DNA from 3 places in the Streptomyces sp. NPDC059499 genome. Region 2 is predicted to be linked to each of the others. Evidence: riboswitches for the same ligand, from Rfam matches in the RefSeq annotation. Region 2 holds a riboswitch; each other region holds the start of a gene.
What was found. Region 2 has a riboswitch for cobalamin ahead of ACFW9O_RS30550 (CbtB-domain containing protein). Riboswitches for the same ligand answer to the same signal wherever they lie in the genome.

Region 1 (9,499 bases), on a different contig from region 2:
GGACCCTCGGCGCGATCGGTACGGCGCGCTGGCGCGGGGTGCGGCTCGCCGATGTGCTGCGGCTGGCCGGAATCGGCAGGGACGCGGTCGATGTCCTGCCGCGTGGACTGGACGCGGAGGTCGTCAGCGACGGGACGAACCTGGGCCGGGTGCGCAGGCCTCTGCCGGTGTCGAAGGCTCTGGACGACGTCCTCCTCGCCTACGAGATGAACGGCGAGCCGCTGCCGCCCGACCACGGCCATCCGGTCCGGCTGATCGTCCCGTCCTGGGTCGGCATCGCGAACATCAAGTGGGTGGGTGACATCGAGGTGAGCGCGGAGCCGCTGCTGAGTCCGTGGAACACGGGCCTGTACCGGCTGTTCGGACCCGGGTACCCGCCGGAGGGCAGCGATCCGCTGACCCGGCAGACGCTCAAGAGCGCCTTCGAGGTGGCGCCCGGTGCCACCTTCGCCGCCCACCGCAGGCACCTGCTTACGGGCCGGTCCTGGTCGGGCGGCGCACCGGTGCGTCTCGTCGAGGTCAGCACCGACGGCGGCACCCGGTGGCGGCCCGCCCGGCTGCGCGACGAGCCCAGGAGCGGCAGCTGGGTCCGCTGGACGGCCGACTGGGTTCCGAAGGAGACGGGCCCCGCCGTGCTGCTCGCCCGGGCGACGGACCGGTCGGGCCGCACCCAGCCTGCGACGGCGGCCCACAACACGCAGGGCTACCTCTTCGACGCGGTGGTCCGCCACCCCGTGACGGTCGTCTGACCCGCCCCGCTGCTATTCGGCGCGGCCCGCGTAGTACGTGGCGATCATGTCCTCGGCACCGTGTCCGGCCGCCTCCGCCCGGGTGAACCGCTCGGCGGAGGCGGCGACCAGATCCAGCGTCACCCCGGACGTCCCGGCCGCGTCGAGGATCAGCCGGGTGTCCTTGAGCGCCGTGGAGAGCGCGAAGCTCGGGGTGAGGTCACCGGAGAGCACCGCGGCGGCCTTGCCCTGCAGGTACGGGGTGTCGAGCGGGCCGCCCCTCACCGCGTCCAGGAACAACTGCGGGTCGATCCCGAGCCCCTCGGCGAGATTGAGGCATTCGGCCACACCGTTGACCAAGTTGATCACCCAGGTGTTGGTGACCAGTTTGAGCCGGGTGGCCGCTCCCGGGTCCTCCCCGACCCATACGGTGCGCTGCCCGATCGCCTCCAGGACCGGCAGCGCCGTCGCGCGGGCGGAGGAGGGGCCGGAGACGAACACCGTGAGGGTGCCCTGCTCGGCGGGCTGCCGGGTGCCGGAGACCGGGGCGTCCAGGTAGACGAGTCCGAGGCCGGACGCCCGGTGGACAAGGTCGGTGGTGGCGTCGAGGCCGACGGTGGAACTCTGCAGCCATACCTGTCCGGGGCGGAGTCCGGCAGCCGCGGCGGTGAGGGTCCGGGCCACCGACGGGCCGTCGTTCAGCGCGGTGAGGACGACATCGGCGCCGCGCACCGCTTCCTCCGCGGTGTCCGTCACGGTTGCCCCGTCCGCGGCGAGGGGTGCCGCCTTGGCCTGCGTACGGTTCCAGGCGCGGACGGGGAGTCCGGCCCTGAGCATGCTGCGCGCCATACCGGATCCCATGATCCCGGTGCCGAGGACCGCGACGGTCGGTGTGGGGGCGGCGGTGGTCATGGGGAGATTCCCTTCCTCGGTGCGCCCCGCACGGCTGCGACGGCGCGACTGGGTGACGGGGCTCAAGCCTGCCGCAGCGCGCCGTCGAGTACGGCGCGGTGTACGGCCCGGGCGAGTCGTGATCCCCAGCGTGAGCGCGGGCCGGCGAAGGGTTCCCCGGCCTGCGCCCCGGGGTCCGGAGCGGCGACGCACACGGCGTCCGTGGGGGTGCCCGAGCAGTTGAGGCCGGCGTCCACGAGCGCTTGGACCTTGGCTTCGGTGGCCGTTGCCACGGCGTTGACCAGGGCGGCGTCGGAGAGGGCCACGGGGACGGTGACGACGATGTTGACCGTGCCAGGCGGCAGCGGGCCGTCGGTGCCTCCCGCCGGGTCCGCGGCCCATCCCCGTACCCCGAGACCGCTGGTGACGGTGGCCGTGACGCCCCCGTCGCACGCGACGGTGTGGGCGGTGACGTCCGCGGCCGTCATCAGACCGGCCCCGGGGCCGCCGAGCTCCTCGGATGCGGCGATCTCGGCGAGGTGCCGGTCCGGGTCCAGCCGCGGGTATCCACCCGGTACCTGCGCGTTGAGAATCCAGGCCCGCGGCCCTATGCCGCCGCCCAGGACAGCGCTGCTGCAGACTCGCCAGCCGGGTCCCAGCCGCCAGACCAGGTGGTGGAGGCGGAGGCCTTCCTCCTGCCTGGCCAGCAGTTCACCGCGCTGTCCGGGGATGCGGGTCCGTACGGAATCGATGGCGCACCCCCGGGGACAGGCCGCCCGACGTTCGGCGACGGCGCGTCGATCATACGTGCGGGGCGGGACCGCATCCCCGGTGCACCCATGAGGGTGCTCACCCGAATGGCGTAACGGAGGGAAGGGGCCGATACAGGCATTGCGCGGGGCCACCGCCCACCCCCGCTGCTCCGGGCCGCCCGGTGCCCGAGCCGGGAGGTTGCAGCGTCCAACCGGGTGAGGCGCGATGGAAGCCGGACGCGCCTTTTCTGCTGGACCCACCCACAGGGCGTGCCCGGGCGAGGAGGAATCGGCCATGGGAGCCGCTGACGGTTTCACGGATTCCGGAGAACTCGACGGTCTGACCGTCTACGACAGTGACGGCGAAAAGGTCGGCAGTGTAGGACGGGTGTACGTCGACGACGACACCGGCAAGCCCGACTGGATCACGGTCAAGACCGGCATGTTCGGCATGAAGGAGAGCTTCGTACCGCTCGCCGGGGCCCGCCGCGTGGGCTCCGACCTGCACGTCTCGCACACGAAGGACCGCGTCAAGGAAGCCCCCCGGGTGGACGCCGACGCGCATCTCTCCGTGGCCGAGGAGGAAGAGCTCTACCGGCACTACGGCATGACCAGGAAGACCACTGGCACCGCCGGCGGCGACGCGCGCACCACGTCCGGCACCGGAACGGCAGCCATGGGAGCCGCCGGAGCCGCGGGAGCGGCAGGAGCCGCGGGAACAGCCCGTACCGGGAAGGCGACGACGGCCGGCACCACGGGCGCGGCGGCCACCTCGGGCGCCGGCATGGGCAGGCACCGTGACACGGAGACGTCCTCCACGTCGCGCCCGCTCGCCGGAGCCGGAGCCCAGCGGTCCGCCCCCGGCGCCGGGGGCCGGGAGGAGATGGTCCGTTCCGAGGAACAGCTCCTCGTCGGTACGGAGGAGTACGAGAGCGGAAAGGCGCACCTGCACAAGTACGTCGTGACCGAGAACGTCACGCGGACCGTACCCGTGTCCCACGAGGAAGTACGCGTGGTGCGCGAACCCATGCGGCCGGGCGAGAAGTCGACCGGAACGACGAGCATCGGCGAAGAGGACGTCGAAGTCACCCTGCACGCCGAACGTGCCACCGTCCGCAAGGAGGCCGTCCCGGTGGAACGCGTCCGCCTCGAAACCAACAAGGTCACCGAGCAGAAGGAAGTCTCCGCCGAACTCCGCAAGGAGAAGATCGACTACGCGGACGGCAAGGACATGGGCAGCGGCAAGGACACGGGCGGCGAGTTCGGCCAGGGACGGCGCCGCTGACCCCCTCACTCAGCGGCGACAGGCCGCGCGACAAGCAGCGAGGGGCGGGACCCGGACGACGCGGGCCCGCCCCTTCGCCGTGGGTCAGCCGGAAGCCGGGCCGCCCGCGGCACCCCCCGGCAGGAAGCGCACCGAAGGTCTGCCGTCGGGCCCTTCGGGCGTCACCACCGCCCGTACCCGGTAGACGTCGGCGATGAGATCTGCGGTGATCACCTCCGCGGGCGTTCCGCCGGCCACCACCCGTCCTTCCTTCAGCACGGTGACGCGGTCGCAGAACATCGCGGCCAGGTTGAGGTCGTGCAGCGCCACCACAGCGGTGACGGGCAGCGCGGAGACGAGGGACAGCAACTCCAGCTGGTGCTGGATGTCCAGATGGTTCGTCGGCTCGTCCAGGAGGAGTTCACGAGGCTGCTGCGCGAGTGCACGGGCGATCTGGACGCGCTGGCGCTCACCGCCGGACAGGGTGTGCCAGGACTGCTCGGTGCGGTCGGCGAGGCCGGTGCGCTCCAGCGCCTCGACCACGGCGTCCTCGTCCTCGCCGCCGGGTGCCGCCCAGGCACGGCGGTGCGGGATACGCCCGAGGCGCACGACGTCCAGGACGCTCAACTCGACCTGGGTGGTGGCGTGCTGGTCGACCACGGCGACGCGTCGGGCGACGGTGCGGCGGCCGGTCTCCGCGAGGGTCCGGCCGTCGAGGGTCACCGTGCCCGCGCCCGGGCCGAGGATTCCGGCCATGATGCGCAGGAGCGTGGACTTGCCGGACCCGTTCGGCCCCAGGAGTCCGAGCGTGGCTCCGGGCGGCGGGGCGATGTCCACACCGTCGAGGACGATCCGCCCGCCCGCCTCCCGCGTCACGCGCTCGGCCCGCAGGCCTTCGACGGCGGTGGTCATGTGGCCCTCCGGGTGCGGTACAGGACCAGCACGAAGGCGGGCACACCGATGAGGGCGGTGACCACCCCGACCGGTACCTCCTGCGGGTCGAGGACGGTGCGGGCCAGCGTGTCGACCCAGACCAGGAACACCGCTCCGGCGAGCGCGGTGACCGGCAGCAGACGCCGGTGCCCCGAGCCGGTCAGGGCGCGGGCCGCGTGCGGCAGTACGAGGCCGACGAAGCCGATGGCGCCCGCCGAGCTGACGAGCGCCGCGGTCAGCAGCGCCGTGGTGCAGAGCAGCACGATCCGGGTGCGGGCGACATGGACGCCGAGGGTGGCCGCCGCGTCCTGGCCGAACGCGAAGGCGTCGAGCGTACGGGCGTGGCCGAGGCAGATCAGCAGCGTCCCGGCGAGCACCGCCGCGCACATCCACACATCGGTCCAGCCGACCCCGCTCAGGGAGCCGAGCAGCCAGAACAGCACCCCGCGTGTCTGCTCGGCGTCGGCGGCCGTCATCACGACGAAGGAGGTGAGCGCGGAGAAGAGCTGCATCGCCGCCACACCGGAGAGGACAACCCGGTCGGTCGTCCCGCCGAGCGTGTGGCTGAGCAGCAGGACGAGGGCGAACGAGCAGATGGCCCCGATGAAGGCACCGGCCGAGATCGACACCGCTCCCCCGCCCGCCCCGAGGATGACGACCACGACCGCGCCGGTGGACGCCCCGGAGGAGACACCGAGCACGAACGGGTCGGCGAGAGGGTTGCGCAGCAGTGACTGCATCACGGTGCCGCACACCGCGAGTCCGGCCCCGCACACCGCGGCGAGCAGGGTGCGGGGCATGCGCAGGTTCCAGATGATGCCGTCCCGGATCGGGGTGAGCCGCGAGTCCCCGAGGCCGAAATGGGCCGCCACCGCGGACCAGACGTCCGGGACGGAGATCCGGGCGGGTCCGATGGTGACGGCGACCGCGACGGACAGGACCAGCAGCGCCGTCCCGCAGCTCCACAGGAGGCCGTCGCGCAGGACACGGACACCGGCCGGGCGGGCCGTCGGTGTCTTCTGCGCGTGTACACCAACGGCCTGTCGGGTGTCGGTCATCCCGCGAGCCCGAAGCCGCGCAGCCCTGCGGCAACGAGCTCCACGCCTTCGACGGTGCGGATGGAGGGGTTCATGGCCTGGCCGCTGAGGAGGACGTAGCGTTTGTGCCGTACGGCGTCCATGTTCCTCGTGGCGGGGTTGGTCTCCAGGAACCGGATCTTCTTCTCGGCGCTCTCGGCGGTCTGCGACCTGCGGGTCAGGTCACCGATGACCAGTACATCGGGGTTGCGGTCGGCGACGGTCTCCCAGTTGATCTGGGGCCACTCCTCCTGGGTGTCGTCGAAGACGTTCTTCGCGCCGAGCTCCTCGGTGATGATTCCGGGCGCCCCGCAGCACCCCGCGAGGTAGGGCGCCTCGGCGTTGGCGAACCAGTAGAGCAGGGTGGCGTCGGATGCCTCGATGCCTTCGGTCGCCGTGCTGATGCGTGCCCGGAGGCGGGCGACGAGCTCGTCACCGCGTTCCGGGACACCGAACACCTTAGCCAGGTCGTGCACTTCGGCGTAGACGCTCTCCATGGTCAGCGGCTTCGTACGGGAACCGTCCCCGCCTGTGCTGTTGTCCTTGGCCGTGCAGTCGGCCGGCGAGACGTAGGTGGGGACGCCGAGGTCCTCGAACTGTTCGCGGGGGGCGACACCGCCCTTGCCGAGGGTCGATTCGAACGAGGCGCTGATGAAGTCGGGTTCCTTGTCGAGGACCTTCTCCGAGGAGGGCCGGTTCTCGGCGATGCGGGGAACGCTCGCACTGGCCTTCTCCAGGCCCTTCATCACCGGGTCGGTCCAGGTGGAGGTGCCCGCCAGCCGGTCGGCGAGGCCGAGCGAGAGCAGGATCTCCGTCGATCCCTGGTCCAGGGACACCGCGTGGTGCGGGGCGGCCCCGACGGTGACGGTGCGTCCGCAGTTCTTCAGCGTCACGGGGTAACCGGCGGCGCCGGCGCCCTGCGCGGGTTTCCCGGACGAGCCGCCACCGCAGGCGGACAGCAGGACAAGTCCGGCCGTGAGCAGGGCGGTTCGGCGTACGGTACTGGCTATGGGCGGCACTGGGTCCCTCTGCGTCCTGGGGCTCATGCGCGGAGCCCGGTACGAAGCACCGCTCCCGGTACGGGAAACGGGTGCCAGCAGGTTTTCGGACTCGGGTTCGTCCGGACGGGACGCCTTCCCGGACCCCGAGGGTGTCCAGTGGCCGTGGCCCCGCCCGTCCCCCTCACCGCTGCGCGTCAGCTCCGGTTTCGCACCGGATTCCCTGACTCCACGTGGAGTGTGACTGGCTTCTGCAAGCTATCACGCAGCCGGACGGCGGCCCCGGGGGCCGCGGCCGGCACGGCGGGTGGGGTGTCCTCCGCGCCGGCCCTGTCCCCGGCCGGGAACCGCGCTCCGGGTCAGTACGTGCGACGAACCGATTCTCCGGCTCTCACCGGCGTCCGCGCAGGCGGGCGAGGAGGGATGTCGTTCCCCAGTACGCGAGCAGTACGGCCCGCAGGCCGAGGATCTCGGCGGCCTCGCGCACACGCCGGGCCCCAGCCGTGCCGGGTCGTGTCCGGACGGCCCGTCGGTCGCTCACGGCGCGGTGGGCGGTGACGGCTCGGCGGACGCCGGATGCCAGGGGCCCTTCGGGTCGTCGTACGCGTCGGCGTAGTCCGGTCCTGCGATCGGCCAGTCGGCGAGCAGCTCTTCCGGCAGCGCGAAGGACTCGACCAGTTCGGGTGCGTGCGCGGCGACGGCTGCGATCAGTTCCTCGGTGGCTCCGGGCAGTTCGTCGACCTGTTGCGCGGTCAGGTGACCTGCCGCCAGCAGGTCCCCGCTGTTGCGTGCCACCCACCGGACGGCGAAAAGCCGCTCCAGTTCGGCCAGCCGCTCCCGGGCGGCGCCCTCGGGGAGCGTGGCCAGCGCTTCGGCGAAGCCCTCGGCCGCCTGTCGGTACGCGTGGGCCTCGACCCCGCGCAGTGCGGCTCCGGAGGCCGCGTTCCACCGTGCGAGGGGGTCGCTTTGTGCTGCCCCGAGCGCGCTTTTCCTGGCCCGGGTGAACCAGATGTCCTCCACCGCGTCCAGGAGCCTGCCGAGGAACCGGGGGTCGGCCAGTTCACCGGGGGTCCGCTCGGCCGGGGTGTCGCCGGTCCCGTCCGCCGCGTCCTGCGAGGGGTTCCCGGAGGAGGATTCGGCGGCGAAGAGCATGTCGGCCGCCGCCTTGGCGTGGACGGCGAGGTTGTCGCCCTCCGCCGTGATGGCACCTTCGATTCCGGTGACCAGCTCCGTCATGCCGTTGTTCTCCAACAGCGCCTGTGCCCCGCAGCGTTCACGGCATTCGACGATGACCGAGCGGGCCTGCCAGGTGATCCATCCCTTGGCGACGGCCACCAGCCGCTCCGCCTCCACCCTGTCCGCGTCGGTGCGGCGCTCCCACCGGTCGAGTGCCCTGCGGTGCAGCAGACTCATGGCGAAGACGGTGGCCATCGCCGAGGCGAGCGGCCCGTGGTGGGTCCGGTGGGCGTTCACCGGAATCTGCCCGGCGCCCCGGGCGCCGGAGACCATGCGATGGCTGCCGTAGCGGACGGCTACCGCAAGCGTGGCGCGGGCGGAGCCGGCCGCGCAGGCGCTCATGGAGATCCGCCCCGGGGTCACACGGCCGATGGATGTCAGGAAGCGGCGCCGCCGGTCGGCGGGGGTGCTGATGAACTCGCCGTCCCCGCCGAGTCCCCTCCCTTCCCCCAACAGGGAGTCCCGCCCGACGAACAGCCGGTCGAACGAGGTCAGGCAGTGGTCCACGGGGCTGCCCATCCGCGCCGGCAACCGCCGGACCCGTACGCCTGGAAGAGCCTGTACGTCGTCGGTGAGCGGGACCAGGAAGAGGTGGACACCGTGGTCCGTACCGTCGGCGAGGAGGCGCGCGGCGACGAGCCCGGTCTTCGGTCCGCCCGCCGGGCTGGTGTTGGGCATGAACTTCTGCGCCCCCGCGTTCGGGGTGTGCAGGACGAACCCGTCCCGCTCACGGTCGTACGTCGCGGTGGTCTCCAGGGAGGCCGCGTCGTTGCCGTGCGCCACCTCCGTACAGAGGAACGTGCCGATGCGCCGCATCCCCAGGAAGTCGGACAGATCGCGGTCCGTGCCTGCGTCGTGGTCGAGGAGACTGCCGAGGAAGAGGCTGTAGTGGATGCCCGCCACGGTGGTGAGCGCGGGATCCACCGGGCCCAGCCATTCGTGCAGGGCGGCCAGCGCGCGCGGGTCGGCTGCGAGGCGGGCTCCGCTGTCGAGGGAGCGGTTGAGGATCCGCAGCCGGTCGTAGGCGAGGGCAAGCCGCTCTTCGGGCGTACCGCCCACGGGGCGGCGGAACGGTTCTGTAATGATCAGCCGCCGCCAGAAGCCGTGCTCCCGGCGGAAGTCCGCGCCGAGGAGGACGCCGGTCAGCAGGTCGGCCGTGGACGGTTGGACGGTGTCGGTAAGGGTCACGGTCATGAAGGACTAAACGACCGGGGCGGGCGGGAGGACACCGGCGTCGTCAGGCCTTGGGGACAGGTGCCCCGGTCAGGCCCGCCGCCAGCTCCTCCTCGTCGGGAGGAAGGGCACCGGCCCGTGCGACGGTCACGGCGGCCGATGCCGCCCCGTGGCGCAGCACGTCGCCCAGGGTCCTGGTGTCCAGTGAACGCAGCCGTGCGCGGCCGCCCTCTCCGAGCAGTCCGTGCGCAGCCAGGCTGTGCAGCGTGCCGGACATGAACGCGTCGCCCGCTCCCACGGTGTCGGCGACCCGGACGGGCACCGCGTCGACCTTCACCGTCGCACCGGGGAGGACCGCCAGCGCCCCTTCGGCTCCCCGCGTGACGAGGACGACCGCCGGACCGGAGCGCAGCCACCGCTCGGCGGTCCTCTCCGGTGTCTCACCCGG
Region 2 (9,499 bases):
GCTGTCCCAGCCGTTGCGGAGGTCCTCGACGGGGTCCGTGGATTCGCCGCGTTCCCGCTTCGTCGCGAGGTACGCGTCGAAGCCGTGGTCGACCACCGCCGTAAGGAGCCCTTCCTTGTCCCCGAAGTGCCGGTAGAGAGCCGGTGCGCCGACCTGGGCCGCCTCGCACACGGCCCGGGTGGAGATGTCCCCGTCCGGGGACGCCGCGACGAGCCCTGCGGCCACTTCGAGGATGCGCGCTCGGGTACTCACCGCACGGACGCTATCAAGCGGTTCACGGCGCGGGGCTCGCGCCCGCACGGGAAACGGGCCCGTCCGACCGGGTCGCCGAAGAAGGTCGTCCGGTCCGTCACACGATCCCCCCGTTGGCGCGCAGCACCTGGCCGTTGACCCAACGGGCGGGGCCGGCGAGGAAGGAGACGACCTCCGCGATGTCCTGGGGCGTGCCCAGCCGTTCGAGCGGCGGCTGGGCCGCCATCCTCGCGATGGTCTCCTCGTCCTTGCCGTCCAGGAACAGCGCGGTGGCGGTCGGGCCGGGGGCCACGGCGTTGACCGTGATGTCCCGGCCGCGCAGCTCACGGGCGAGGATCAGCGTCATGGCCTCCACCGCCCCTTTGGTGGCCGCGTAGGCGCTGTATCCCGGGATGGCGAGCGAGAGTACCGAGCTGGAGAAGTTGATGATCGCCCCGCCCTCACGGAGGCGTCGCGCCGCCTGCTGGTCGACGACGAACGTGCCGCGGATGTTGGTGCGGTGCATCCGGTCCAGGGCATCGAGGTCGGTATCGACCAGGGGTGCGAGCGTCATGACACCCGCGGCGTGGACGACCACGTCGATCCCGCCGAAGGCGGCCTCGGCCGCGTCGAAGAGGGCGGCCACGGCCGTCTCGTCGGCGACGTCCGCCTGAAACGCGAATCCTTCGCCACCGGCGGAGATGACCGCCTCGACGGCCGCTTCGGCCTCGGTCCTGTTGCCCGCGTAGTTGACGACGACGGCGAATCCGTCGGCCGCGAGCCGCTCGGCGCTCTCACGCCCGATGCCTCGCGATCCCCCGGTGACCAGAGCGACCCTGCGCGCCGCGGTGGTGTGCTGCTGTTGCTCACTCATGACCTGCTCCTGCGACAGAGGGGTTCCGGCCGTCTCCGCGACCCCATCACGAACAACGCTAACACCATTACCGTAGCAACGCTACGCAGGGACGGTGGCGAAACTCGCGTGCATCGGTCCCTGCCGAGGTGATACTCCGGGCTGTCATGGACAACCTCATGACGACACGCCTCCTGCTGCACCCGCTGAGCGCGGCCGAAGCCGCATCGGTGGAGGCGGGCGAACCGCCGGCAGGCACCCTTTGGGCACCCGGATACCCCGGGGACGGCGACCGCGGGGTCGCCCGCCGTTTCCTGGAGACCTGCGCGGACGCCGGCAGCCCCCAACCGTTCGGCGCCTACGAGATCCGCCGCCGCGCGGACGGGGCCGTGATAGGCGGCGTGGGCTTTCACGGAAGGCCCGATTCCGACGGTCGGGTGACGATCGGCTACGGGTTGATCCCCTCGGTACGCGGTCGGGGGTACGCCTCCGAGGCGCTACGGGCCCTTCTGGCCTTCGCGCGTTCCCAGGGGGTCGCGTCCGTGAAGGGCGACGCCGATCTCGACAACACCCGCTCGCACCACGTCATGGCAGCGGCAGGTATGCGGCTGGTCGGCGAGGACGACAGGCTCAAGCACTTCCGTATCGACTGGATACGAACCGGCCGGCCGGGCGCCTGACCCCCGACGCCGGACGCCTGAACGCAGAGCTCGGCCCCGGCCGCACATGACGGAACCCGCCGGGTATCCCCGGCGGGTTCACTTGCCGCAAGCCCCCTGCGGGGCTGGAAGGTCAGCTCACGGCATCGGCCGTGCGAGGTGCCGTACGGTCACCCGCCGACGATGCGGTACGCGCGGCCGGTACGAGAAGCCGCTCGGTCAGGTAGCCGAAGACGAGACCGAAGACGGTCCAGAGCGTCGTCTGGACAGCGAGCGTGGACAGCCGGAACTCCCACAGCAGGCTGGCCGGGAAGTCCGTGCCGACCTCGTTGAACGAGGGCAGGAAGGCGTAGGCGAGCCCGATCAGCAGGACATAGCCGGCCCCTGCGGCAGTCGTCGCGTTCCAGTTGCCCAGGCGGGGTGCGAGACGTTTGCCGAACATCACGGCGGCAACGGCCAGCAGCACGCTGAGAGCGACCATCAGGAAGAACATGCCGGTGCGCTGTCCGATGGTGTCGGGGTTTCCGACAGCCGGCGGGTTCGCCGGGTACTTCAGGAACGGCACGACGTACACCGTCAGCAGGGCCGCACCCGCGACGAGCGCGGCCGTGGCCCTGGGGCCGAAACTGCCGATGCGGCCCAGGGCGTAACAGAAGACGAGTGCGGCGATGCCGCCGATGGCCACGCCGAATACGAGGACACCGGTGGCGAGACCGCCGGTGGCCTGCATCGTGCGGCTGACGAGTTCCTCGCCGCCGCCGTGGTCGTGGGCGTGTGACTCTTCCAGCGCGATGGCGGCGTCCACGCGGGACTCACCGAGGAAGTAGGCCACGGCAAGGGCGAGCGCGCCGGCCACGAGGCCGGCCAGCATCCCGCGGACGAGCAGAGCTCTGACCGATACGGAGTTCATGGAACGTTCCCCTGATTCCCGGAATCTCAGTGGCAGGGGAATCCGAGGAGGTGGCGTCCGTCGTGGACCCACTCGTGCACGGACTCACCCGCGAAGACCGCGGTGGCGCCCTGCTCGGCTCCGACGAAGTACAGCAGGACCAGCATCAGGATGCCGAAGAAGACGGCCCAGGGGGCAATAGCCTTCAGGGAGATGGGGGTGATCGCGGGTGCGATCGCGGCTGGGGCAGCAGAATGTGCCATGGCAGAACCTCCTGTGGGAACACGCGTCCCTGTCGTGGTGCCTGAGACGAAGGTGCCGGGTCTGACTTTCCCGCAGAAGGAGCGGGTACACAGTGGCGCGACCGTGCCGGATTCTCACCGGACTTCCGTTCACACCTCGTCTTGGTTGCCGCGACCATACCGCCTGTTGCTCGGGCGCCGCCACGGTGCAACCGTCCCGGTCACGCCCCGCGGCACGGGCCGTGTTCCCATGGGGCGCCTACGCATCGGGCAGTTGTTGAAGAAGGGGAGGCGGAGCATGACGGTACGGGTGATGTTGATCTCACCGGCCATGAACGCGGCGGCGCGAGAGGCGCGCTTCGAGGGTGACGCACCGTTGGACGAGGCGGGTCTGCGCGGGGCCGAGGACGCAGCCGGTGACGTGCCGGGAGCCGACCGGTACGTGCGCGGCCCTTCGGAACGCTGTCTGCAGACCGCTCAGGCGCTCGGACTCGCCCCCGGTGCCGAACCCGCGCTCCGCGACTGGCACATGGGGCGCTGGAGCGGGCAACGTCTGTCGGACGTCAGCGCCGCCGAACCCGACGCCGTGTCCGCCTGGCTGGCCGACCCCTCGGCCGCCCCGCACGGAGGCGAGTCGCTCCTGGACCTGGCGGAGCGGGTGGGCGGTTGGCTGGAGACCCTGGCCGGGGACCGCGACGTGCGGGTCATGGCGGTGGTCGAACCCGCGGTCGTCCGCGCGGCCGTGGTCCAGGCGCTGACTCTGCCGGTACAGGCCTTCTGGCGGCTGGACGTGCCCCCGCTCGCACTCACCGAGCTCAGCGGACGGGCGGGCAGGTGGAACCTGCGGTGCGGTCGCCCTCCGGAAGCACGTGGGGCAGGGCGATCGCGGTAACCGCGAACCCGTCCTGGACCAGCCACCTTCCCTCGAACGTGCCCGGTATCCCGGGCGCCGTGCGGAACAGCTGCGCCGTGAAGGTGCCCCGGTGCCAAGCCCCTTCGCCCCGGCTGAACTCGATCTCCGCCTCGTCGAAGTCGAGCTCGATGCCGGTGAGCGGGTACCACGTCTTGAAAACACTCTCCTTGGCGCTGAAGACCAGCCGGTCCCAGTGGGGGGCCGCGCCGTCCGCGACCAGGCCGATCCGCCGCCTCTCCGAGGGGAGCGAGATGGCCTCCCACACGTCGGCCGGCAGTGCTTCGTCCGGTTCCGCGTCGATGCCCAGCGCGCGGACCTCTGACGCCCGGGCCAACGCCGCGGCTCGGTAGCCCTCGCAGTGCGTCATGCTGCCCACGACCCCCTCGGGCCACAGGGGCACCCCCCGGTGGCCGCGCAACACCGGCGCGGGAGGAAGCCCGAGGGCCGCCATGGCCCGTCTCGCGCAGCCGCGCACGGCCGCGAACTCGTGCCGGCGCCGGTCCACGCTGCGAGCGACCACCTCCGCTTCCTCGGGGTAGAGCGTCCCCACCGGAGCATCCGCCTCGAAGGTGTCCGCGCAGGCGACGTACTCGGGGAGCAGTTGCTCGATCACGCCTCCTCCCCCGGCTCGGCCGGGGGCTGTTCGCCCGTGTAGGGAAGGATCTGACGCAGCAGGCCCCGTGGGTGGCCGCGTTTGCGCCACTCCCTGGGATAACCGATCGAGACCTCCTCGAAGCGCACCCCGTCGTACCAGGTCGTACGGGGGATGTGGAGGTGCCCGTAGACGACGGCGGCGACGTTGAAGCGGCGGTGCCAGTCGGCCGTCAGTTCCGTGCCGCACCACTGGGCGAACTCCGGGTACCACATGACGGATGTGGGTTCGCGCACCAGCGGCCAGTGACCGGCGATCACCAGAGGGACGTCCGGGTCGTGCGCGGCCAGCCGCTCCTCGGTCTGCGCCACCCGCGCCCGGCACCAGTCGTCCCGGGCGGGATAGGGGTCGGGGTGGAGCAGGTACTCGTCGGTGCAGACCACTCCGGCCTCGTGCGCCTTGGCCAGGGACTCTTCCTTGGTCGTCGTTCCGGGGGCCCTGAACGTGTAGTCGTACAGCAGGAACACGGGGGCGACGGCAACCGGCCCGTCCGCTCCCTGCCACCGGGGGTACGGATCCTCCGGTGTCGTCACACCGAGCTCGCGGCACACCTGGACGAGGTGCTCGTACCGCGCCTGTCCGCGCAGTCGTACGGGATCCTTGTCCACGGTCCACAGTTCGTGGTTGCCCGGGGTCCACACCACGTGGGCGAAGCGGCCCGCCAGCATTTCCAGAGCCTGTGCGACCTCCTCGGCCTGTTCCGCCACGTCGCCCGCGACGATGAGCCAGTCGTCGTCGTGCGACGGGTGCAGTTTGTCGGCGATCGGACGGTTGTCGGTGATCCCGATGTGAAGATCGCTGACCGCCAGAAGCCGGCCCCGCCCCGGCGGCGATTGACGGGCAGGGTCGCTCAGTTGACTCATTGTTCGAATTTACCGTCCTGCTCGCTCCGCCGGGTCCCTTGCCCGCGGCGCGTCTCAGGCATGGCACAGCCCGGCGGCCGACGCGGAACGACCTTGCGAGACCGTGGCCGACTCCGGCAGGACGCCCCGAGAGCAGGTGCCTCAGGTCTTTGCCGGAAGCGTCCCATGCGCTGCTTTCCGGCCGAAGCCTGCGGTTTCATGCGAGAACCAGATCAGCGTCATCGCAGGTCAGACGATAGTTCGCGGTTGTACCACTGCAATCTGTCCACATGGCGGACACCTGGCGCGAGGCGGGCGCACCGCTTCCGAGCTGGCCGAACGGCCATTCGGTAGGCGGGCTTTCCGGAGGTTGGGCCGGAAAGAACTGATCGATGTGCACTCACTCCCCGCAGGCGCAAGACTCCCCACCGCAATCGCCACTCCACGCGAAGGAGCTTCACAGATGCGTTACAACCTCGGCAGATTCTGCGTAATCGCCACGGTCTCCACACTCGTCATGTCGGGCACGGCGGCCATGGGCGTCGCACAGAGCCGGCCCGCTCGGACGACCGGCCTCTACGCCCCGTCGGCCCTCGTCCTGTCGGTCGGCAGGGGCAGCGCCGACTCGGTCACCGTCCAGCGGGCCGTCACCCTGAGCTGCGCGCCCCGCCCGCAGGGCACTCATCCCGCACCCGCGGCGGCCTGTACCGAACTGCGCGCGGTCAACGGTGAGTTCGCCCGGCTGACCACGCCTCAGTCGCCTGGGAACTGCACGCGTCAGTGGGACCCCGTCGTCCTCGACGTGACCGGTGTGTGGCAGGGCCGCAGCGTCTCCTGGTCAGCCGGCTTCGGCAACGCGTGTGAGATGCAGGCAAGCCTGGGCGAAGGACCGGTCTTCGCTTTCTGACCGAGCCGTCCGGCACCCGCGGCCGAAGGGCCCCCGGTCGGCAGGGACGCCGACCGGCCCCCGTTCGGACCCGCGCCACGGCTGTCGCCACCGCTGACGGTCTCCGGAGCGGCACCACGCCACGGACCCGGCCGCCTGCCGTCCCGGGCAACAGGATCGGCCGGCTCCCGCGACTCGTTGCCACGACGCCGTCGCCACCTCCCCGACCCGCCGCCGGGGCAACCTCGTCGCCCCGGCGGCAGCGGCCTAAGCATCACACCGGCCGAACCCGCGCAGGCAACCGTCCCGCCACAACTACGCCCTACGGGCAGCAGCCTGACCGCACAACGGTTACGGGTGGTCTGCACAGGGAGAACTGGGGTACACGGGTCGCCGAATGACTCGTGAGCGAGCGAAACGGAGACTCCGGTGCTGATGGCCCATCCTGTGGTACTGCGGAACCTTGTCGATCAGTACGACACCCTGCGCATTCTGCGGGCAGAGAACGGCGACGCAGAGGTGCAACGACGCATGGACGACATCACCTACACGCTCTGTGTGGCCACGGGCACCCGGGACATCGACGCCGCGCTCATCGCCGCACGCCACCAGTTGCCCGGCGCGCGCCCCCAGGACGACTCCGTCCTCACCACCTGAACAGGCGGCATCTCGCAGGCGGGCCGACATGAGCAGGACCGGGCGCCGGGCCGACCGGCGCCCGGCCGGCCGATCCGGGGCGTGACCCGCCCGGTCGCGAATCGAACCGCGGCATGAAGCGCACATTGAGGACAAGTGACGAAAGCCGTGGAGTGTTTAGGAAACGTTAAGTAAATAATGTTGTCGGCAAGTAACGGAAGGCGTCGGGAACCATTGACGTGCGCCGAAGGAGCGGCCACCTTCATGGCATCAAGCAATTCCGATCCTCCGTGAAAGCCGGGATGCCCATGAGAAGAACTCAACGCTTCATCACCTCCGCGATGACTTCCGCAGCCGTCTTCACGGCAGTATTCGCCTGGCCGGCGACGGAATCTGCACAAGCGTTTCCCGCGACGCCCAAGCAGACCGTGGTGAACTATCTGCGCTCCATCTCCGGAAACAACATCGTTTCCGGGCAGCACAACAAGGAGCCGGCTTCCGCTCCCGGGCAGTACACACAACAGGTCAAGGACGTCACCGGGCAGTACCCCGGCCTGTGGGGCGGTGACCTGATGTTCAACGCCGCGGACGTGGCCAATCGCCAGCGCGTGGTGGACCAGGCGAAGACCGAGTGGGCGAACGGGTCGCTCGTCTCTCTGACCTGGCATGTCTGTCCGCCGACCGGCGGAAGCACCTGCGCGTTCGAGGGCGGCGTGAAGTCGAACCTGTCGAACGCGCAGTTCTCCCAGATCCTCACCGACGGCAGCTCGCTGAACAAGGCGTGGAAGCAGCGTCTCGACGAAGTAGTTCCGTACCTGCAACAGTTGAAGAACGCGGGAGTCCCGGTCCTTTTCCGGCCGTTCCACGAGATGAACGAATCGTGGAACTGGTGGGGGAACCGGCCGGGTTCCAACGGCAGCTCACGCCTCTTCCAGATCACGCGTGACTACCTCGCGGGAAGCAAGGGTCTGGACAATCTGATCTGGGTGTGGAACGTGCAGGACAACCCGGCCGGCGGGTGGAGCAATTACTACCCCGGAAATCAGTACGCCGACGTCGTCTCACTGGACGTCTGGTACAAGAGCCACCCGAGTGCCGCCGATTACCAGCAGATGAGAAACATTGCCGGGACGAAGCCCATGGCGATCGGTGAAATAGGCAAGATGCCGACCGCATCGATGCTGCAGAGCCAGCCGCAATGGGCGTGGTTCATGATGTGGTCCGAGCATCTGCGCGGGAACAACACCAACGCCGAAACGCAGGCGACGTACTTCCATCCCCGCGTTCTGAACCAGGGCGAGATCAGTCTCTCCTGAGCGCTACTGCCGCCGCGGACCCACGGCTCCCGATCCGGGACCGTGCCATCGGGACCCGGCGGCTGTCGCTCCCGTCCTGATCCACATCGGTGCCGGGCGGTCACAGCCATCCGCGCAACCCGTGGAGGAAGCCGACAGGATCGTCACGGTGGACGGTGTGCCCCGCACCGTCCACCGTTCGCGTGTGCCAGCCCCTGCCGCGCAGTGTCGCGGCCTCGGTCGGTGGGATCCGCTCGCTGGGGTCGGCCAGGAGAACCAGTGAGGGTGCGGCCGGGACGTCGGGCAGGCCGGGCAAGTGCCGGAGGGCGGCGACGGAATCCGGGTCCCAGGTCGCGAGGGCTTCATGCTCGGCGGTGATGTCGTCGTCGTGCCAGCGCGGGTGCGCGGCACGCAGTTCCCGCCAGGTGGCGTGCTTGACGGCGCGCAGGGCGCTCAGATCCCGCGGCCGGCTCAGCCATGCGGGGTCGCAGTGGATCGTGCGGGCGCAGCGCAGCTGAGGTACGGCGAGCAGCAGCGCGGCTGAGCCCAGTGAGTGGCCGATGGCGAGGTCCGGAGCAGGCGGCAGGGTGTCGATCAGGTCGGCGGCCAGGTCGGCGGGAGTGTAGGTGTCGGCGTGGAAGCTCGCGCCGTGGCCGCGCAGGTCGACGGCGACAACCCGGTAGCCGTGGTCGGCGATGGCTGGGGCGATCCGGACCCAGGTGCGTGAGTTCGTCATGATGCCGTGCACCAGCACTGCGGTGCGGGGGCCGTTTCCCCAGACCCAGGTGGAGAGCCTCACGAGGCCGCGCCGAAGGGGGCCCGGGCGCGGTGGAGCAGCGATCCCGTGCCGGTCACCTCACAAGGACTCCCGGTGGTCACGAACACGGCGGCGACCGTCAGGCGTGCGGCCACGGCTCTTCGGCGGTGTCCGGGCATGGCGGACCTGCCTTTCGGCTCGAAGGAGGAGTGGAAGGGAGGCGACAGGAGGTCGGCCCGGTCCGGGGAGTTGCGTATCCGGGCCGGGCCACTGGTCCAACGGTTCGCCGTCAGCCGGTGGTTTCCCGTGGTGGAGCACTGCTGCCGCGGGGCAGCAGTACGGGCGGCGCCGCCGGACCGGACGACGGGTTACGGCGCTGAACTACGTCGAACAGCCGACGGGTCACTTCGGCGCCGAAGCCGAACACGTCATGGCTCATGGCGGACAGGGTCGGGTGCGTGAGTTGGCACAGCTGCGAGTCGTCCCAAGCGATCAGGCTGATGTCCCTCGGCACGCTCAGGCCCATCTCGGCGGCCACCGACAGACCGGCGACCGCCATGATGTCGTTGTCGTAGACGATCGCCGTGGGTCGTCGTGAGGAGGCGAGCAGCGAACGGGTGGCCCGGGCGCCCTGCTCCCCGGAG
Region 3 (9,499 bases), on a different contig from region 2:
TACGGGGTACTCACGGTGCCTCCTCTGTCACGAGATCAACTGCTCCAGCCACATCGGGCGTTCGCTCAGCGGTATCCAGCCTGTCCGGCGTTCGAGGACCGGGGTCCGGGGCGGAGCCCCGGTCACGGGACGCCACCGTCCCCGCTCCCCGCGGTGCCCCCGGCGGCACGAACGGCAGTCCCGCCGGTGCCCCCTGCTCGATCAGCCGCCACAACGCATCCGTGTCCGCGTGCTCCTCGATCAGATCCCCCAGCCGGTCCAGCTGTTCCTCCCGGAGCTCCGAGAAGCTCGTGTCCGGAGCCGCCACGAACCGCCGCCCGGCAGCCCGCGCCACCTCCGCCAGGAACCGCCGCCTGAACGCGTCGCTCTCCAGCGACCCGTGCCAGTGCGTGCCCCACACGGCGCCCACCCGGCATCCGTCCAGGAACGGCTCACCGCCGCGCACATCGGCGACCCCGTGATGGATCTCGTACCCCTCCACGGGCTCCCCGAGCGCCGATCCGACAGGCCGGCCCAGCACCTTCTCCCGGCCGAACCGGATCCGCACCGGCAGCAGCCCGAGCCCCTCGACCAGCCCCGCCCGCGATTCCACCTCGTCCTCGATGGACTCACCGAGCACCTGGAAACCGCCGCAGATCCCCAGCACCGGCAGCCCCTCGGCGGCCCGCCGCAGCAGCGCGTCGGCCAGCCCCCGCTCGCGCAGCCACGCCAGCGCCTTCACCGTGCCGCGCGTACCGGGCACGATCACCAGGTCCGCGTCGGCGAGCTCCTCGGCCCGGTCCACGAACCGCACCACCACACCCGGCTCGGCCGCCAGCGCGTCCACATCGGTGAAGTTCGACATCAGCGGCACGGCGCACACCGCGACCCTCAGGACGTCCGGTCCGTGCGGAGGCGCGACGACCGACTCCCGCACGGCGCCGCGCATCGACACCCGCAGTCCGTCCTCCTCGTCGATACCGAGGCCGTGGGCGAACGGCAGCACCCCGTACGTACGGCGCCCGGTGAGCTCGTACAGCATGTCCAGGCCGGGCTCCAGCAGCGACACATCGCCGCGGAACTTGTTGACGAGGTACCCGGCGACCAGCGACTGGTCCTCGGCGCTCAGCAGCGCCGTCGTCCCGAAGAACGAAGCGAACACCCCGCCCCGGTCGATGTCCCCGACGACCAGCACCGGGAAGCGAGCCGCCCGCGCGATGCCCATGTTCACGATGTCCGTGCGCCGCAGATTGATCTCGGCGGGACTGCCCGCCCCCTCGCAGATCACGGCGTCATACGTGCCCCGTAGTTGCTCCAGACAGTCCACGACCGTCCCCAGCAGCGATTCCTGACGGCCGCCGTGGTAGCCCCGTGCGCTCATCTCGCCGACCGGCTTCCCCATCAGGACCACCTGACTGGAGCGGTCACCACCGGGCTTGAGCAGCACCGGATTCATCAGCACGCTCGGCTCCACCCGGGCGGCCTGCGCCTGCATCGCCTGGGCGCGGCCGATCTCCGCGCCCTCGTGGGTGACGAACGAGTTCAGCGACATGTTCTGCGCCTTGAACGGTGCGACCTTCACCCCCCGGCGCACCAGCCACCGGCAGATTCCCGCCGTGACGACGCTCTTGCCCGCGTCCGAGGTCGTTCCCGCGACCAACAGCCCGCCGCCCTGTCCGCCGCTCATGCCCGGCCTCTCCTTCCCGAAGCCAGCCGCGCGGCCGCACACACGCCGAGGGCCAGCACACTCACCCGGCGCGACAGCCGCACCGCGCGTTCGATATCCGTGACCCGCACGTCCCGGCCGTTCTCCCCGTTGAGCACGGGCCGGTGCTCGACCCGCCCGCCGTACGCGAGGGTCCCGCCGAGGCGCACACCGAGCGCACCCGCGAACGACGCCTCCACCGGGCCCGCGTTGGGGCTCGGATGCTTGCCCGCGTCGGCCCGCCAGGCGCGTACGGCCTCGCGCGGACGGCCACCGGCGGCCACCGCGAGCACGGCGGTGAGGCGGGCACCCGGCCAGCCGGCGAGGTCGTCGAGGCGGGCCGAGGCCCAGCCGTAGCGCCGGTGGCGCGGCGACCTGTGGCCGACCATGGCGTCGAGGGTGTTGACGGCCCGGAACCCGACGAGGCCCGGGACACCGCCGAGGGCGCCCCACACCAGAGCGCCGACGACGGCGTCGGAGGTGTTCTCGGCGACGGACTCCACCACCGCGCGGGCGATCTGCTGTCCGTCGAGGGACTGGGGGTCACGGCCGCAGAGGTGCGGCAGCCGCTCCCGGGCCACCTCGATGTCACCGGCGGCGAGCGCACCGCCGATGGCGCGGGCCTCCCGGCCCAGCGACGTACCGCCGATGACGGACCAGGTGGCGGCGGCGGTCAGGGCCACGGCAGCGGCGGGACGGTTCCGTACGGCACGGGCGGCCAGCGCGGCGGCGCCCACGGCGCCCCCGGCGCAGACGAGCGCGTGCAGGGCGCCCCAGCCGCGGTGATCGCGCCACAGCCGGCTCTCGACGCCTGCCGCGGCCTGCCCGAAGGCGGCGACGGGGTGGCCCCGCCGGGGGTCACCCAGCAGCAGGTCGCCGATCAGACCGGCGGTGGCGCCGTACGCGAAGATGCGGTCGGCTCGCACGGTTCAGCCGGCCGTCGTGCCTCGAAGGACGTTCGGAGCGGGTGGCACAGGGACCGACGCACGGCAGCCAGGCATGGCAGATGTCCTTAACTCAGGGTCCGCGCCCTGGTTCGACGTGACCGGCGACGAGAGTCTCCTGGCTTCCGGATCCGCAGTTCCCCCGGCCTTCCAGTCCGTGCCGGACCGTGACTTCCGTGTGGGGGCCTGCTCCCCGGTGACAGTGGCGGGACCGCGCCGGATTCGCACCGGCTTCCTCTCCTGTCGCCGTAAATGGCACCGGCAGTCCACCACGCCCCGTGAACGCCCGTCAACCTGCCGTTGACCTGCGGGAGTGCAGTGTGCGCAGACGCACATCGGGCCGGACACACACGTGGTGTGTCCGGCCCGATGCGAGGAGACGGCGGCGTGGTGCCGGGTGGTCAGACGACGATCAGATAGATCCCGTAGGCGACCGCCGCCGCGCACAGCCCGAAGCAGGCGTACGCGCCGGTGCGCGCCAGCGTGAGAGATCCGCCGGACTGAACCGCCGCGGCCTGCTTGGAGAGGCCGATGATGCCGAGAGTGAAGAGGCCGACCAGTGCGACGGTGACCACGAGGCTGACGCCGAAGACGGAGGCGAGAGCTGCCCAGTCGATGTTCATGCGGATCTGTCCTTACACCGTGGCCGGTCGGGCCGGGTCGGCCGGGGATCCGGCCGTCGGGGCCGGGGCCGGGATGGTGGTCTTGAGGTCCGGGACGCCGGAGCCGACGGGCGGAGGGCTGACGGCCGCGATGGCGGTGGTGACGACGCCCGCGGGCTCGGCGTCCGTCTCGTTGACGTTGGTGTGGTCGACCGGCTTGCGGCGCGACAGCAGCCAGATGGCACCGGAGCCCGCGACGAGGAGCACGGCGACCACGCCGACACCCCAGGGGCCCTGTTTGGTGAGGAACTCCGCGCCCGCGCCGACCAGACCGGCGGCCGGCAGGGTCAGGCCCCAGGCGATGAACATGCGGGTGGCCGTGGACCAGCGGACCACGCCTCCCTTGCGTCCGAGACCGGCGCCCATCACGGCACCGGAGCAGGACTGGGTGGTGGAGAGGGAGAAGCCGAGGTGCGAGGAGGCCAGGATGACCGTGGCCGCACTGGTCTGGGCGGCGAAGCCCTGCGGCGGCTTGAGCTCGGTGAGGCCGCTGCCCATGGTGCGGATGATGCGCCAGCCGCCGAGGTAGGTGCCCATCGCGATGGCGATACCGGCGGAGGCGATGACCCAGACCGGCGGGTTGGAACCGGGGGCGAGCACGCCTCCGGTGACCAGGGCCAGGGTGATGATGCCCATCGTCTTCTGGGCGTCGTTGGTGCCGTGGGCGAGCGAGACGAGACCGGCCGAGGCGATCTGTCCGGCCCGGTAGCCCTTGGCGGTCGACTTCAGCTGCGCCTCGTCGGTGATCTTCCGGTTGAGGCGGTACGTCAGCTTCGTGGCCAGCAGTGCGGCCAGACCGGCGACGAGCGGGGCCGCAATCGCGGGCAGGAGGACCTTCGTGACGACGGTGCCTCCGTTGATCGAGGACCATCCGGCCGACATCACCGCGGCGCCGATGAGACCGCCGAAGAGTGCGTGGGAGGAGCTGGAGGGCAGGCCGACCAGCCAGGTCAGTAGATTCCACAGGATGGCGCCGACGAGCGCCGCGAAGATGACCTCGGTTCTGAGGCCGTTCTCGTTGATGATCCCGCCGGAGATCGTCTTGGCGACCTCCACCGACAGGAACGCGCCGACGAGGTTGAGAACGGCGGACATGGCCACCGCTGTCTTGGGCTTGAGAGCGCCGGTCGAGATGGTGGTGGCCATCGCGTTGGCGGTGTCGTGGAAACCGTTCGTGAAATCGAACACGAGAGCTGTCACGATCACGATCGCGAGCAGCAGCGTGATGTGTTCCATTTACCCAGGCAATCGTTCGACGTCAGTGGCTGTAGGAACGTAAGCAACCTGGGTGAACGGAAGATGAACTGGGCAGGGCGTTGCGGTGACCCCAAGCGCGAACAGCCATTCCGCTTGTGTGCGCCCGAGGCGGTCGCAGCGGGCCGCGGCGGTGGGGGAACCGGCCTGCGCCGGGTTTCGGCGCCCACCTGGTCTGCCGCATTTGCCCCATTGGAGAGACATCGCTCACGTGCTCAGCGACGGCTTCGCCCGACAGACCCGACGGACCCGGCGTGATCCGAATGCCTGACCCTAGGATCGCCGCATGAGCGATCAGCACCAGGACGCGATCGAGCGGGCATGGGACGGCGTCGTCGCGACGGCCCGCAGGACTGCCGCGGACGGACTGGTCGTCGGCACCTCGGGCAACGTGTCGGCGCGGGTCGGCGGAGTCGTCCTGGTCACCCCCAGTGGAGTGCCCTACGACCGGCTGGGCCCCGGGGACGCGGTCGGCGTCGACCTCGAAGGGCGCCGGGTCCTCGGCGACATGGCCCCGACCAGCGAGCTCCCCCTCCACCTGGCCGTCTACAACAACAACAGCGGCGCCGCCGCCGTCGTGCACACCCACGCGGTCCACGCCACGGCCGTCTCCACCCTCGTCGACGAGGTCCCGTTGGTGCACTACGCCGCCGCCATGCTCGGCGGCCCCGTCCGCACCGCCGCCTACGCCCGGTACGGGACGCCGGAGCTTGCCGGGAACATGCTCACCGCCCTGCGCGACCGCACCGGCTGCCTGCTGCAGAACCACGGAACGGTCACCTACGGGGACACCCTCGACGAGGCCTACGACCGCACCGCCCAGCTCGAATGGATGTGCAGGCTCTGGCTCACCGCGAGCTCCGTGCCCGGCCACCACCCGTCCCTGCTCTCCCGCGCCCAGTTGCGTGACGTCCAGGACGCCCTGAAGGGGTACGGCCAGCCCGGCTGAGCCCGGGCCCGGCACCGGACGGCCCCGTCCCGCTGGCCGACCGCGGCGCGGCCCAGGACACTGGAGCCGTGCGCCCGGCAACAGCGACGGCAGCAGCCGTCTCCACGATCCTCGGCGTCGGAGCGGCAGCGGTCGCGGCCGGCCGGTACGCCAGCGACGCCGCCCTCGGGGCCCCGTCACCACGCCCCTTCCCCGGGGACCGCAGACTCACCGTGCACGACACGGCGCCCGGGCAGGTCACCCTGACCCGCTCCTTCGCCGCGCTGCGCCCCGGCACGTACGGGCTGGTGGGCCGCGACGTCCGGGCGATCGTCGGCCCGGTCGTCGAGCAGGCGTTGCACGACTCCGCCGACACCGTCGTACGCAGGCTGGAACGCGTCACCAGCGGCAGCCTGGAACCGGGTGCCAAGGTCCGCCTCACCCCCGAGCTCCACAGCGGCGACCCGCTCGGCGCACTCGGCCTCGCGTACAAGGAGGTGGAGATCCCCGGCGAGCTGGGCGCCCTGCCCGCGTGGTTCCTCCCCGGCGCCCGCGACACCTGGGTGATCACCGTGCACGGTCTCGGGACCACCCGCGAACACCCCCTGAACGTGACGGGATTCCTGCAGGAGCAGCAGTTCCCGGTGCTCGACCTCGCCTACCGGGGTGACACCGGCGCACCCCGCTCCCCGGACGGGCTCGGCCACCTCGGCGAGTCCGAGTGGCGCGACCTGGACGCGGCCATCCGGTACGCCGTGCGCTACGGGGCCGAACGCGTCGTCGTCCACGGCTGGTCCACCGGCGCCACGATGGCCCTGCACACCGCCGTCAACTCCGCACTCCGCGACCGCATCAGCGGTCTCGTCCTGGACTCCCCGGTGCTGGACTGGAAGGTCACACTCCGCGCCCTGGCCGTCGCCCACGGCATCCCCGCCGCACTCCTGCCCCTCGCCGTCCGGGCCGCCCAGGGCCAGACCGGACTGCGCGGCGCCCCGCTCCTGGAGACCTCCGTACCGACCGCCCTGCACGCCCCCACGCTGATCTTCCACGGCCCCGACGACACCCTGGCGCCCTGGCAGCCGTCCCGGCGACTGGCCGCACTGCGTCCCGACCTGGTCACCCTGCACTCCGTGGCGCAGGCTCCGCATGCGGCGATGTGGAATGCCGGTCCGGCACGTTACGAAGAGGCCCTCAGACGCTTCCTCACGCCCCTGATGTGAGCTGATGGGATGGAACGGCCCGGTTGGTGACCGGGCCCGAATCCTTCCCGTACCCATGGGATCCGGCTTCCGTTTGGGCTTTCGGGCCGTCAGAGGCAAGACTGCTCCCGTGACGTCCCGTACCCCGCGCGACTCCAGGCTGCGACTTGTCCGCCCGCGACCCCTTGCCACCGCCCGCAAGGCCGTGACCACCCGGCGCACCAGGCCGGCCCCCCGCCCACCCGAGGGCACACCGCCCCCTGCGGAACTGGCACGCCAGGCCAGGGCCGTGCTCGCCCACGCCGTCCGGATCGCCCACTGGGCCGCCGACGCGGCGGGCCCGGGGGCCGCTCCGCTCGCCACCCAGGCCCTGGAACGGGCCGCGGCGGCGCTGGAACTGTCCCCCGCCCAGATACAGACCGGCTGGGACCGGGCCAGGCTGGCCGGACTGATCGAACTCCACGGCGACACCGCCCGCCCCGGCTGGAGGCTGCGCGCCTGGGACCGGGACGACTCTGCCGTGCTCCGCGGCTGGGTGGCGCTCTTCGACGCCTGGTCGCTCGTCCACGCCGCACCCGAAGGAATCGAGGCGACCGCCGTCGCCGAAGCCGTCGAGGCGGTGCCCCAGGTGCTCTCGCTCCTGCAGCTCTCCGCCGGCCCCGTCACCGTGCCCGCCCTCCTCGACCTCCTCGGCCAGCGCGTCGCGGAACTCCACGAGGAGCGGTGCGAGGTGCCGTACGGGCCGCCGCAGCAGCCCACCCCCGGCAGCACCGCGACCGGGCAGCCCGAGGACCTGAACGCGCTCCTGCTCGACTGGGCCCTCGAAGGCCTCGCCGCCGTCGGCGCGCTGACGCTCGGCGCCGGACAGGCCACACTCACCCCCCTCGGCAACTGGGCGGTCTGGGTCAAGCTCGAACAGATCTGCGTCGCCGCCCAGAGCCCGGCCGGGAACATCGAGCAGTCCGCCGCCGACATGCTGCTCGGCTGCGCCCGGCTCACCCCCGGGCCCGCCCGCGTCGAATACCGGGCCTGGCTCGCCGCCCGGACCGTCGGCAGCGCGGTGACCGAACTGCTCGCCGTCGCCCGCGGCGAGGACGCACTGCTGCGCGGCCTCGCCTTCGAGGCGCTGCGCGTCGTCGGCGCTCCCGCGGAGCCCGTGGTGCGCACCGTCGTCAGCGAACCGCCACTGCGTCCGTACGCCCTGCTCTGGCTCGCCGAGTACGAGGGTGCCGACCCGGACGACGCCCAGGACGTCCTCAGCCGCGAGGAAGCCACCTGGCTCTGGATCGACACCGCCGCGGCGGTCGCGGACCACGGCGAGACCGGACTCCTGGTCCGCCATCTCGACTCCGCCGTCCAGGGCACGGTCCCGGCCCTGCTCGACGAGGTCCGCGCGGTCGGACACCCGCGCACCGTGCAGGTACTGGTCGCCCTGGCCGCCGCCCACCCCGACCCGGCACTCGCCAAGGCCGTACGCCGGGCGGCCTTCCAGGTGCACACCGGCGGCGCCTGAGCGCGGAACGCGAAGTCCCGGGGGAGGCGGTCAGCCCGCCGAACCCGGGGCGTACGTCCCGAAGCTCCAGACGTTGCCCTCCGCGTCCCGCGCCATGTAGTCACGCGAGCCGTAGTCCTGGTCGGTGGGCGGCATCAGGATCTCCACGCCGTGCTCCACGGCCCGCGCGTGGTGCTCGTCCACCTCGTCCACGACGACGTACACCCCCGCGGGTCCCGCCCCCGCCATCGCCTTGGCGAACACGCCTTCGCCCCCCTTGGAGCCGAGCATCACCCTGCCGTTGCCGCAGGACAGCTCGGCATGCAGGACGCTGCCGTCCTTCCCCTCGTACACCGCTTCCTCCGTGAAGCCCAGGGCCTGGGTCAGCGTCCTGATCGCGGCCTTCGCGTCGTCGTACAGAACCGTCGGATAGATCGTCGGTACACCGCCCGCGCCTGCCATCGAGCTCACCTTCTCCCAAGCTGTTCCCACCGGTTTGCTGTGATCTGCGTCTCAGTGTTCCACCCGGCACCGACAGTGCGGCGGTTCAGCGGAACGTGTCGCAGCGGCTCGGGTCCCCGGTACGGAATCCCGTCGTGAACCACTGCCGGCGCTGCTCCGACGAGCCGTGCGTCCACGACTCCGGATTCACGCTCCCCTGGAACCTCTCCTGGATCCGGTCGTCACCGACCGCCGCCGCGGCGTCCAGGCCGTCCCGGATGTCCGCCTCCGTCAGCTCGGTGATCAAAGGGCGCCCCGACTCGGCGGGGGTGGTGGTCGCGTGGTTCGCCCACACCCCGGCGTAGCAGTCCGCCTGCAGCTCCACCTTCACGGAATTGCTGTCGGCGCCCTGCCGCCCGTCCTGCGCCCTGCTCAGCGTGCCCAGCTGGTTCTGCACGTGGTGGCCGTACTCGTGGGCGACGACATACGCCTCGGCGAACGGCCCGCCGCTCGATCCGAACGTCGTGCGCAGCTCGTCGAAGAATCCCAGGTCCAGATAGACCTGCCGGTCACCCGGGCAGTAGAACGGCCCGACCGCCGAGGTGGCCGACCCGCACGCGGTGCCGATCCGGTCGCTGAACAGGACGGTCCGCGCAGGCGTGTACGTCTCGCCGCTCCGGGCGAATTCCTGGCGCCAGTAGTCCTGCACGCTGTTGACCACCGCCACGGTCCGGCAGTCGTCCTTGGTGTTCGCGTCCTCGCCCGTCAGGCAGCTCTGCTGGACCTGGGCGGCGGACGACGCGGTCGCGGTCGTGTCGGGGTCGCCCGAGGAGAGTCCGAGCTGGTCCGGGCCGACGCCGAAGAAGAGCCCCAGGACCAGCGCGATGATGCCGAT

Region 1: it holds a riboswitch for cobalamin, as region 2 does, so the genes downstream of both, ACFW9O_RS12795 (ABC transporter substrate-binding protein) here and ACFW9O_RS30550 (CbtB-domain containing protein) in region 2, are expected to answer to the same signal.
Region 3: it holds a riboswitch for cobalamin, as region 2 does, so the genes downstream of both, ACFW9O_RS21445 (cobalamin biosynthesis protein) here and ACFW9O_RS30550 (CbtB-domain containing protein) in region 2, are expected to answer to the same signal.

What each region holds. Positions count from the first base shown of each region.
Region 1 covers NZ_JBHYTT010000004.1:237,658-247,156, reverse strand. The annotation lists gene ACFW9O_RS12825 (sulfite oxidase) at 1-749, shown strand, start outside; gene ACFW9O_RS12820 (NAD(P)-dependent oxidoreductase) at 762-1,706, opposite strand; gene ACFW9O_RS12815 (adenosylcobinamide amidohydrolase) at 1,703-2,326, opposite strand; gene ACFW9O_RS12810 (PRC and DUF2382 domain-containing protein) at 2,667-3,656, shown strand; gene ACFW9O_RS12805 (ABC transporter ATP-binding protein) at 3,741-4,547, opposite strand; gene ACFW9O_RS12800 (FecCD family ABC transporter permease) at 4,544-5,626, opposite strand; gene ACFW9O_RS12795 (ABC transporter substrate-binding protein) at 5,623-6,690, opposite strand; cobalamin riboswitch at 6,722-6,906, opposite strand; gene ACFW9O_RS12790 (acyl-CoA dehydrogenase) at 7,180-9,072, opposite strand; gene ACFW9O_RS12785 (carbohydrate kinase) at 9,116-9,499, opposite strand, start outside.
Region 2 covers NZ_JBHYTT010000017.1:139,832-149,330, reverse strand. The annotation lists gene ACFW9O_RS30570 (TetR/AcrR family transcriptional regulator) at 1-252, opposite strand, end outside; gene ACFW9O_RS30565 (SDR family oxidoreductase) at 350-1,105, opposite strand; gene ACFW9O_RS30560 (GNAT family N-acetyltransferase) at 1,252-1,764, shown strand; gene ACFW9O_RS30555 (CbtA family protein) at 1,877-2,653, opposite strand; gene ACFW9O_RS30550 (CbtB-domain containing protein) at 2,680-2,895, opposite strand; cobalamin riboswitch at 2,878-3,069, opposite strand; gene ACFW9O_RS30545 (histidine phosphatase family protein) at 3,173-3,766, shown strand; gene ACFW9O_RS30540 (4'-phosphopantetheinyl transferase) at 3,690-4,400, opposite strand; gene ACFW9O_RS30535 (metallophosphoesterase family protein) at 4,397-5,302, opposite strand; gene ACFW9O_RS30530 (subtilase-type protease inhibitor) at 5,745-6,188, shown strand; gene ACFW9O_RS30525 (DUF5133 domain-containing protein) at 6,597-6,824, shown strand; gene ACFW9O_RS30520 (glycosyl hydrolase) at 7,094-8,119, shown strand; gene ACFW9O_RS30515 (alpha/beta fold hydrolase) at 8,220-8,846, opposite strand; gene ACFW9O_RS30510 (LacI family DNA-binding transcriptional regulator) at 9,145-9,499, opposite strand, start outside.
Region 3 covers NZ_JBHYTT010000009.1:49,858-59,356, reverse strand. The annotation lists gene ACFW9O_RS21455 (putative cobaltochelatase) at 1-14, opposite strand, end outside; gene ACFW9O_RS21450 (cobyric acid synthase) at 11-1,666, opposite strand; gene ACFW9O_RS21445 (cobalamin biosynthesis protein) at 1,663-2,610, opposite strand; cobalamin riboswitch at 2,740-2,867, opposite strand; gene ACFW9O_RS21440 (hypothetical protein) at 3,030-3,251, opposite strand; gene ACFW9O_RS21435 (anion permease) at 3,264-4,526, opposite strand; gene ACFW9O_RS21430 (class II aldolase/adducin family protein) at 4,831-5,493, shown strand; gene ACFW9O_RS21425 (alpha/beta hydrolase) at 5,562-6,692, shown strand; gene ACFW9O_RS21420 (hypothetical protein) at 6,877-8,184, shown strand; gene ACFW9O_RS21415 (VOC family protein) at 8,215-8,625, opposite strand; gene ACFW9O_RS21410 (neutral zinc metallopeptidase) at 8,711-9,499, opposite strand, start outside.